Regions from separate parts of the Caproicibacter sp. genome, predicted to be linked through region 1. Evidence: predicted binding sites of a transcription regulator. Region 1 holds the regulator's gene; each other region holds the start of a gene.
The links. Region 1 encodes HrcA, which represses chaperone genes, less so after heat shock. Its sites were predicted from a motif close to TGTTAGCACTCNNNNNNNNNGAGTGCTAACA; they were not measured.
Positions count from the first base shown of each region.

Region 2: htpG (molecular chaperone HtpG) is a predicted target of HrcA. The motif match lies at 1,303-1,333, and genes of this name have one in related genera.
Region 3: groES (co-chaperone GroES) is a predicted target of HrcA. The motif match lies at 1,840-1,870, and genes of this name have one in related genera.

Region 1 is NZ_JBJKOP010000006.1:5,374-8,653, forward strand. Features, by position in the region: gene dnaK (molecular chaperone DnaK) at 1-762, opposite strand, end outside; gene grpE (nucleotide exchange factor GrpE) at 824-1,414, opposite strand; gene hrcA (heat-inducible transcriptional repressor HrcA) at 1,432-2,463, opposite strand; gene hemW (radical SAM family heme chaperone HemW) at 3,218-3,280, opposite strand, start outside.
Region 2 is NZ_JBJKOP010000020.1:56,339-59,618, reverse strand. Features, by position in the region: gene htpG (molecular chaperone HtpG) at 1-1,277, opposite strand, end outside; gene ACLQ3M_RS03315 (cation diffusion facilitator family transporter) at 1,391-2,569, opposite strand; gene ACLQ3M_RS03310 (FumA C-terminus/TtdB family hydratase beta subunit) at 2,572-3,102, opposite strand; gene ACLQ3M_RS03305 (magnesium transporter CorA family protein) at 3,179-3,280, opposite strand, start outside.
Region 3 is NZ_JBJKOP010000036.1:186,879-190,158, reverse strand. Features, by position in the region: gene groL (chaperonin GroEL) at 1-1,485, opposite strand, end outside; gene groES (co-chaperone GroES) at 1,528-1,812, opposite strand; gene ACLQ3M_RS10080 (diacylglycerol/lipid kinase family protein) at 1,935-2,864, opposite strand; gene ACLQ3M_RS10075 (DUF6483 family protein) at 2,864-3,256, opposite strand.

The DNA of each region.
Region 1 (3,280 bases):
CAGGTTGATGTTGGTGGAGGTCACGCCGGAAAGCTCGATTTTCGCCTTTTCCGCCGCGTCTTTCAGGCGCTGCATGGTTGCCTTGTCGCCGGAAAGATCGATTCCCGTCTCCTTTTTGAATTCGGAAACCATCCAGTCCATGACGCGCTTGTCGAAGTCGTCGCCGCCCAGGCGGTTGTTGCCCGCCGTGGCAAGGACCTCCTGCACGCCGTCGCCCATTTCGATGATGGAAACGTCGAACGTGCCTCCGCCGAGGTCATAGACCATGATTTTCTGTTCCTTATCCTTGTCGATGCCATAGGACAGCGCCGCGGCCGTCGGCTCGTTGATGATGCGCTTGACGTCGAGCCCCGCGATTTTGCCGGCGTCCTTGGTCGCCTGGCGCTGGGCGTCGGTGAAATAGGCCGGAACGGTGATAACCGCCGAACGGACCGTCTCGCCGAGGTACGCTTCCGCGTCAGCCTTCAGCTTTTGCAGAATCATGGCCGAAATCTCCTGCGGGGTGTAGCTCTTGTCATCTATCTTAACCTTAAAATCGCTGCCCATTTCCCTTTTAATCGAGCTGATGGTACGGTCCGGGTTCGTGATGGCCTGGCGCTTCGCCAGCTGGCCCACAATGCGCTCGCCCGTCTTTTTAAACGCAACCACGGACGGAGTTGTTCGTTCGCCCTCCGCGTTCGGGATTACTACGGGTTTGCCGCCTTCGATTACCGCGACGCAGGAATTGGTGGTGCCAAGGTCAATGCCTATGGTTTTTGACATATTGATTTACCTCCAATACGTTTGATCAATTTTTAATTTGTACTCTATATGAAGAAAAAGGTTAGTTGGCTACCTGCACCATCGCATGCCGGATCACCCGGTCGCCAATCTTATACCCCTTTTGGAACACCTTGACTACGGTATTGTCTCCGCTTTCCCCGTCTTCCACATGGGAAATTGCGTTGTGCAGCTCCGGGTCGAAAGGATCGCCCTGCGCTCCCATTTCTTCCACGCCGAGCTTTTCAAGAGCCGACTTCATCTGTCTCTGCACCAGCTCGACGCCCTTGCGCATGTCTTCCGCGGTGCAGTCGGGCTGCTCCAGCGCGCGCTCCAGGCTGTCGGCCACCGTCAGGATTTCCAGTACGGCCGCCGCCGTGGCCTCGTTGTAAAGAGAAGCTTTTTCCCGCGCCGTGCGCTTGCGGAAATTATCGTACTCCGCCGCGGTTCTCAGCAGAAGATCCTTCTGCTTTTCCAGCTCCCGGCTTGTTTCCTCCAGCTTTTTTTGCAGCTCCTCACCGGGTTTCGGCGTTTCACTTTCCATTTGCCCGGCCTGACCGGCCTGCTCCTGTGTCTGCGGGGACGGTTCCCCGGCGGTCTTTGGATCCTTCTCCTCGGCTTCGGCTGTCTGCCGTTGGCTCTCTTTTTTCTCCAAAACTGGCGCCCCTTTCTTTATTCCAAATCCATCAGTTCCGTCAGCATTCTGCCGACCGAACCGGAGAGATATTCAACACTTGAGATAATTCTGCCGTAATTCATCCGCATCGGCCCGATAATGGCAATGGCGCCCGCGTCCCGGCCGCCCACATTGTAACGGGAAACGATCACGCTCGAGTCGCTCAGTTCCGGGCGGCGGCTCTCCTGCCCGATGATGACCCTCACGTCGTCCTTCTGCTTTGAAAGAAGCCGGCACAGCTCCGCCGGGCGGGACAGGAAGTCCATAATACGCCGAAGTTCCTCCTGGCCGAATTCCGGGTAAAACAGCAGATTGATTTCGCCGTTCAGGCATACCTCCGACTGCATGGATTCCTGCGCCGCGTCCGCGACCGCCATTAAAGCGGAGCTGATCATCATCGCCATGTCGCCCATGGAAGCCGCCAGCGACTGGATATATGCCGGGGTCACGCTGGAAACCGGAACGCCGATCAGTTTTTCGTTCAGCATGCGGAAAAAGACCCGCAGAATCTCCGGCGTGATGTCGAAGTCGCAGTGGAACACACGGCTTTTCATCGTCCCGGCGGAGGTCATCAGAATCACCATCGCCGTGCGGCGGCTGGTCTGCACCATCTGCACCGCGCGGATGACGGCGGATTCGCCGCTCGGGGTCGTCGAAACCGCCGCGAATCTCGTCATGGAAGCAAGAATTTTCGCGACGCCGTCCAGCAGCTTTTCCGGGTCGTAGGCGCTCGGCAGAATCAGGCTGTCGATATACCGCTTCTCGTCGCCCGTAATTCCGGGCCGCTTCATCAACCGGTCGATATACACCCGGTAGCCCTTTTCGGTCGGAATGCGTCCCGCGGAGGTATGGGGCTGTTCCAGCAGGCCCATTTCGCTTAAATTGCTCATCTCATTGCGAACCGTCGCGGAAGAAACGTTGAAGTCAAGGGTTTCGCACAGCGATTTGGAACCGACGGGTTCGCCGGTTGCGATATACAGTTCAATCACAGCCGCCAGTATTTTCTGCTGCCTCTGTGTCAGTTCCATCCCTTTCCCTCCATTTCCTGATACTTTAGCACTCTGTGTGTTAGAGTGCTAACTCTACGTAATAGAGTACCATTAGTTTACCCCGTTGTCAATATGTTAATTGTAAACTAATTATGAAATCAAGCCGTTCCCCGGCGTGCGCGGTACTAATCAGTTTGCGTCCGCTTCCTTACAATATTCTTTTTCCATCTAAAAAGTTTATTCTATTTTGAAAAAACAAAGTTGCCTTTCTCCTTGTCAGACATCACCATCCGGCCCGCTCAGAAAGGCTCATCCTGTAAAAAATGGTTGAATTTTGAAGGAAACAGGCATATACTATTAAGGTAGGCACAAATAAAAAAGTGCAAAGCAGGGACAGGGCGCGCCAACACCCCGCCCCCTGCATACGGAGAACACACCTCCATACACAGCGGAAAAACCGCGCATTGCTGGAAGTATTATACTCCTTTCGCCCCCGCTTGTACAGTGGGAGCGGGGATTGGTTCCTGCTTTTCACGCGCGCCGGTGTATGGAATGGGACATTCCTCACCGGCGCTTTTTGTGCCCGCATGTGCAAAGGGGATGCCTGCCGACCGACGGTCCCAGGCTTAACTGCGTGCCGGCGGCGCCCATTCTCTTTCCAAATGGGTTTGAGTGCAAAGCAAGCGTGAAAAGAAGTAGCAACCCGATTGACCAAAGACAGCCCAACCGTTGCAGAGATGGGCCAGCCGAAAACAAGCCGCCCGGGAGTTACTCCCGGGCGGCTTGTTTTCGGTTAAACAGATAGAATTTCCACCGTCAGCGGATTGGAAAGCAGAAACCCCCTTGGTGTAAAATG
Region 2 (3,280 bases), on a different contig from region 1:
CGGGCGACATATTCGGCCAGAGTGGAATATTTTTCACCGGCCGAGGTGTGGAACAGCAAAAGATCCTTTAAAGCATCCTTGTGGGTCCCAAAGTCCTGGTAGACTCCGTATTTGATCTGAAGCCCAAAGTTCCGGAAGAATTGTTCGTAGTTTTCGCGCTCGTTTTTCAGCATGGATTCCAGCTCCGACTGGATTTTCTTTTCCACCCGGCCCGCGATAACCGTCAGCCTGCGGTCGTGCTGAAGCATTTCGCGGGAGATGTTCAGGGAGAGGTCCTGGGAATCGACCAAACCGCGGACAAAGCTGAAATAATCCGGAAGCAGATCGGCGCATTTGTCCATAATCAAAACGCCGTTGGAATAAAGCTGAAGGCCCTTCTCGTACTCCTTCGTGTAAAAATCATACGGGGCCCTGGCCGGAAGGTACATCAGCGCGTGAAAAGTTGCAACGCCCTCTGTGTACATGTGAATGACTCTGGCGGGGTCCTCATAATCCATAAATTTGTCCTTGTAAAACTGATGATACTGTTCCTTTGTAATCTCATTCTTATTTTTACGCCAGAGAGGCACCATGCTGTTCAGCGTTTCTTCTTCGGTATAGCTTTCATATTCATCCTTGCTGCCCTCTTTCAGGCGGCTTTTCTCCACGTTCATCCGAATGGGATAACGGATGTAGTCGGAGTATTTTTTGATGAGGCTCCGAAGCGTGTAAGCGTCCAGATATTCATCGTACTTCTCGTCTTCGGTGTCGGGCTTCAAATCGATCACAATATCTGTTCCGCAGGCGTCCCGTTTTTCGCAGGGCTCGACGGTATACCCCTCCGCGCCGTGCGACTCCCAGCGGAAGGTCTCATCGCTGCCAAACGCCCGGCTGACGACGGCGACATGGTCGCTGACCATAAACGCGGAATAGAATCCCACCCCGAACTGACCGATAATTTCGATATCCGGCTTTTTTTCAAATTCGTTTTTAAAATCGAGAGAACCGCTCTTGGCGATGGTGCCGAGGTTGGTCTCCAGCTCCTCCCTCGTCATGCCGCAGCCGTTGTCCGAGATCGTAAGCGTCCGGTTTTCCTTGTCCGGCACAATCCGAATGGCAAAATCGTCTCGGTTCAGCCCGGTATTTTCCTCTGAAAGCGTCTTATAATAGAGCTTATCGATGGCGTCGCTCGCGTTGGAGATCAGTTCTCGCAGAAAAATCTCCTTATGAGTGTAAATCGAGTGAATCATCAGATCCAATAGGTGCTTTGATTCCGCCTGAAACGGCTTTATCGGCATAAAAAATCCCGTCCTTTGCAAAAAGAATTAGCACTCAAAATGTTCAAGTGCTAATTCTTATTTTATTCTATTGGACGAAAAATTTCAATAGGACAAATTGTTAAATTTTTGTATCATAGCCGATTCGGAACATAATCGTGGTCCACCGTGATGACCGGATAGCAATTTCCCGGAATCCCGCGCACTTTTTCCGTTATTTGCTTCACGAGTTCTTCATCCGACAAGTGAAACCCGAAGGAGACGCAAATATCAAACACAAGGTTGGCATGGGTCGGCCCCCAGACGACGCGGAAATCGTGCATTCCGATCTCGGGAGAAATCTCGGCAATCAGCTGTGTAATCTGCCGTTTCAGTTCATTGGTCCGCGGATCATCCGTTGTAACCGGGTCCATGTGAATAACAAGGTGAATCCCCTTTTTTTCCAGAAAATCGCGCTCAATATTGTCTATGATGTCATGACTGAGCAGAATATCCCGTTCGGCGGGCACTTCGCAGTGTACGGTTGCAAAGCAGCGCCCCGGCCCGTAGCTGTGAACATTCAGATCGTGAATGCCGAGAATCCCGTCATAAGCGCTGATCGTGCGGTAAATATCATCCACGAATTCCCGGGCCGGCGCCTCGCCGAGCAGAGGATTCCCCGTTTCACGGACCAGCTGAAAACCGGTAAACATGATCATGACGGCGACGACCAGACCCATATATCCGTCCAGGTTAAAACCGGTCAGCCGTGTGATTACCGCCCCCACCAGAACGGCCGAGGTTGCCAGAACATCGTTCATGCTGTCCGCCGCAGTCGCGGAAATCGTTGAGGAGGAAATCGTCTTTCCTACTCTGCGGTAAAAAGCGCCCTGCCACGCTTTCAGCAGGATGGAACAAACCAGTACCGCCACGACGATCAGGCTGAATTCGCTTTTTTCGGGATGGATCATCTTATTTATGGAAGTCTGGGCAAACTGGAATCCGGTTACAAACACAACCAGAGAAACCATCAGCCCGCTGATATATTCAATTCTGGCATGTCCGTAAGGATGATCGGAATCGGCAGGCTTCGCGGCCATCTTAAACCCGACCAGAGTAACGATGGACGATGCGGAATCGGTCAGGTTGTTCACCGCGTCCGCCGTCACGGAGATGCTGTGAAACAGCATTCCGACGGTTATTTTCCCGGCAAACAGAAACAGGTTCGTCACAATGCCGATCAGGCCGGAAAATTTGCCATAGCGTTCCCGTACCTGCAGATCATCGATATTCTGATAATCCCTGACGAACAGCCGAATTAAAAGGCGTGTCATTTTTAACCCCCGAACAGGCTGCCGCCATGACAGTCGATGGCCGTCAAAAGCGGAAAATCCTCAAATTCCAGACGCTTGACCGATTCGCAGCCGAGCTCCTCAAACGCGATCACTTCCAGCGAACGGACACATTGCGCGGCCAAAGCCCCGGCTCCGCCGATTGCGCAGAGATACACCGCTTTGTTGCGCCGGATCGCGTCCACAACCGCCTGCGACCGGTTTCCCTTGCCGATCATGCATTTCAGGCCCAGGTCCAAAAGGCGGGGCGCAAACACATCCATACGGGACGAAGTCGTCGGGCCGCAGGAACCGATGGGCAAGCCGGGCGGCGTTGGAGTCGGCCCGGCGTAATAAACCGAAGCTCCGCAGAGCTCAAACGGCAAAGGCTCCCCTTTGTCCAGCATGGCAAAAATTCTTTTGTGCGCGGCGTCGCGCGCGGTGTATACCGTTCCGCTGAGCAGCACACGGTCGCCGGCATGCAGTGCGGCGGCGGCCTCAGACATCTCCGCGGTATGAATTCGAATGGAATCCATGTCAATGATCCCCCTTTTTCTATGTAAAAAGGGAACCGCACGGCAGTCCCCTCTTTGTATAGGATATGATTTTCAATTACAGCATTTTCTTTCTGTGAAGAATCCAGTACGCGATCGCAATGCAGAGGAACGATAAGGCGGCCGGAAACCAAAAGCTGGGGAACGGTATTCCCTTGAC
Region 3 (3,280 bases), on a different contig from region 1:
ATCCACGACGCCGAACGCAATCATATCGCCGTACTGATCGTTTTCAAAGTTGTAACCGTAACCGGATTTGCCGGAACTCTGGATTTTATTGATGATGACGGAGCCTTCCAGGCCTGCGTTTTCGGCAATCTGGCGCAGCGGCTCTTCCAGAGCGCGGAGAACAATTTTGGCGCCTGTCTTTTCGTCGCCTTCGGACTGATCGACAAAGGTCTGGACCTCGGAGATCGTATTCAGGAGAGCAATGCCGCCGCCCGCGACAATTCCCTCTTCCACCGCAGCCTTGGTTGCGGCAAGGGCGTCTTCCACGCGCATCTTCTTCTCTTTCATTTCGATTTCGGTCGCGGCGCCGACTTTGATTACCGCCACGCCGCCGGACAGCTTTGCAAGACGCTCCTGCAGTTTTTCACGGTCATAATCGGAGGTCGTCTTTTCGATCTGAGCACGGATCTGGCCGACGCGGTCGGAGATCTGTTTCTTGTCGCCCGCACCGTCGACAATAATCGTGTTTTCCTTGTCCACTTTCACCTGGCGTGCGCGGCCAAGCTGATCCATTGTGGCATCCTTGAGTTCAAGACCCAGTTCGGAGGAAATTACCTGGCCGCCCGTCAGGATGGCGATATCCTGCAGCATTTCTTTTCTTCTGTCGCCGAAGCCCGGAGCCTTGACGCCGACACAAGTGAAAGTACCGCGCAGTTTGTTGAGGATCAGGGTGGAGAGGGCCTCGCCTTCGATGTCTTCCGCGATGATCACCAGCTTCTTGCCGGACTGAACGATCTTTTCGAGGAGCGGAAGAATTTCCTGAATATTGGAAACTTTTTTATCTGTAATCAGAATGTAAGCGTCATCAATGATAGCTTCCATTTTTTCGGTGTCGGTTACCATATAAGGAGTGACATAACCACGGTCGAACATCATGCCTTCCACAACTTCCGAATAGGTTTCGGCCGTTTTGGACTCCTCAACAGTAATCACTCCGTCGGAAGTAACTTTCGCCATCGCTTCGGAAATCAGTTTGCCGATAAACTCATTCGATGCGGAAATTGCCGCAACACGCGCAATGTCGTCGGGGCCGGAGACCTTTTTGGAATTCTTTTTCAGCGCCTCAACGGCAATATTGACAGCATCCTGAATGCCGTTGCGAACCGCCATTGGATTTGCGCCCGCGGTAACATTCTTCATGCCCTCGCGGATCAGTGCCTGCGCCAGCAGAGTCGCGGTCGTGGTGCCGTCGCCTGCGACATCGTTCGTCTTGGTGGAAACCTCCTTAACGAGCTGAGCACCCATATTCTCAAACGCGTCGTCCAGTTCGATTTCCTTCGCGATTGTTACGCCGTCGTTTGTGATAAGCGGAGCGCCGAATTTTTTATCAAGAACAACATTGCGGCCCTTGGGTCCAAGGGTGATCTTAACCGTATCGGCAAGCTGATTTACGCCGTTTAACAGTGCTTTTCTGGCTTCCTCGCCGTAAATAATCTGTTTAGCCATAGATCTGATTCCTCCAATATTTTAATATTATGAAAGCTGTCTTTATTCCACAACTGCAAGAATATCGCTCTGACGAACCAAGGTGTAATCCACGCCGTCAAGTTTCACTTCCGTGCCGGAATATTTGCTGGTGATGACACGGTCGCCCTTTTTCACATACATGGTGACTTCTTTTCCGTCAACAAGTCCGCCCGGGCCAACTTCAACAACATCGGCGATCTGCGGCTTTTCTTTTGCGGAACTGGCAAGAATGATACCGCTCTTTGTGGTTTCCTCCGCCTCTTCCATTTTAATCAGGACTCTGTCCAATAAAGGTTTTACAGTCATAATATATCCTCCTTAGTATTTATTTTCTGTTAGCACTCATTCATCTTGAGTGCTAAGATTATTTTATCTGCTTCCCTTATAAAAATCAAGAGGTTTTTTAAGAAAAAGCAGGATTTAATAATTTATTTACAAATTCCTTCCACCGCATCTTTTTGGGGAACAATAAATCGCGCTGCATGGGGAAGGACCCGGTAGCTTGCGGCTTCCACCAACGCGACTTCCCCGTCCCGGTTGGAAGCCGCCGGCTTTTCGGAAAAAATTTCCATCTTCATTCCACGACGAAACAGCAGGAAATTTTCGAATTCTTTCGCGCCGATATGGCGTCCTGCTTTATACATGCCAACCAGCATGGGTATTTTGTAAAAGGGAGGCTTTCGGATCATGACAAAATCAAGCAGGCCGTCGTCGGGGATCGCCTGCGGAGCCCCGCAGTAGCCGCCGCCGTAATATCTTCCGCTGGCGGCAAGCGCGAACAAAAAGCACCCCCGAAACTCTTCGGAATCGTCAATCCGAATACGAAGGTTGCTGCCGATCTGCCCAAACAGCGCCCGAATCAGCCCCAAATCATACGCTGCGGAGCCGCTGACGAGCGGGACCCGCTTCAGGCGCTCCATATTCAGCGCAACCATAGCGTCCAGCCCCACAGAACAGACATTGATTGAAATTCCGAGTTCCGTCCGAATTAAATCAACTGGGCGCGAATCACCCTCGAGCTGCTGCTCCGGTGAAAGGAAATCCTGCATAGAGCCGAAAAGTTTGATATAATCATTGCCAGAACCGCAGGGAAAAATTCCTATCTCCGCATTATTTTTTCCCGTGACGCCCTCGGCAACTTCCCCAAGGGTCCCGTCCCCGCCGAAAGCGAAAATTCTGACCGGACCGCCCTTTTCCGCCTCTCTCGCCGCCAGTTCGGCCGCCTCTCCGGGCCGCCGAGTCATGTAACAGACGGGATTCAAGCCGCGTTTGATGAAAGCCTTCCGGATTCCCGGCAAAATTGTTTCTGCGGCGTTCTGCCTGCCGGCTGCGGGATTGACAATCATGACGTACCGCATCAGTTCTCCTCCCCGGGCAAGGATTGAAATAAATCAGCCAAAGGGATTCCAAACCGGCTCGCGACATCTTTCAGGCCATCTTCGATTTCCGACCGCGAAAAATCACTGTCGCGAAGCGCATCGCCGTCCAGCTTGTTCAGCCTGGCATAAAAATCAACGGCAAGTTCCAAATATCGCCGATCGCCCGTGTCGAGCCTTTCGAACAGAAGATCTTCTGCCTCATTGATCCGTTTCCCGCGGATCAGGTTCAGCAGCCGTTCATGCAGCCATTCCGTATCATTTTTTTCGGTCTCTGATATTTCAAAATCCGGTGTTTTCTTGTTCAGTACGGCTTCCGTAAGAAAATTAACGATACTCTCAATCTGCCGCATGACCCAATCTTCCTGAAACAACTGAACTCCCTCATTTCACGTTTT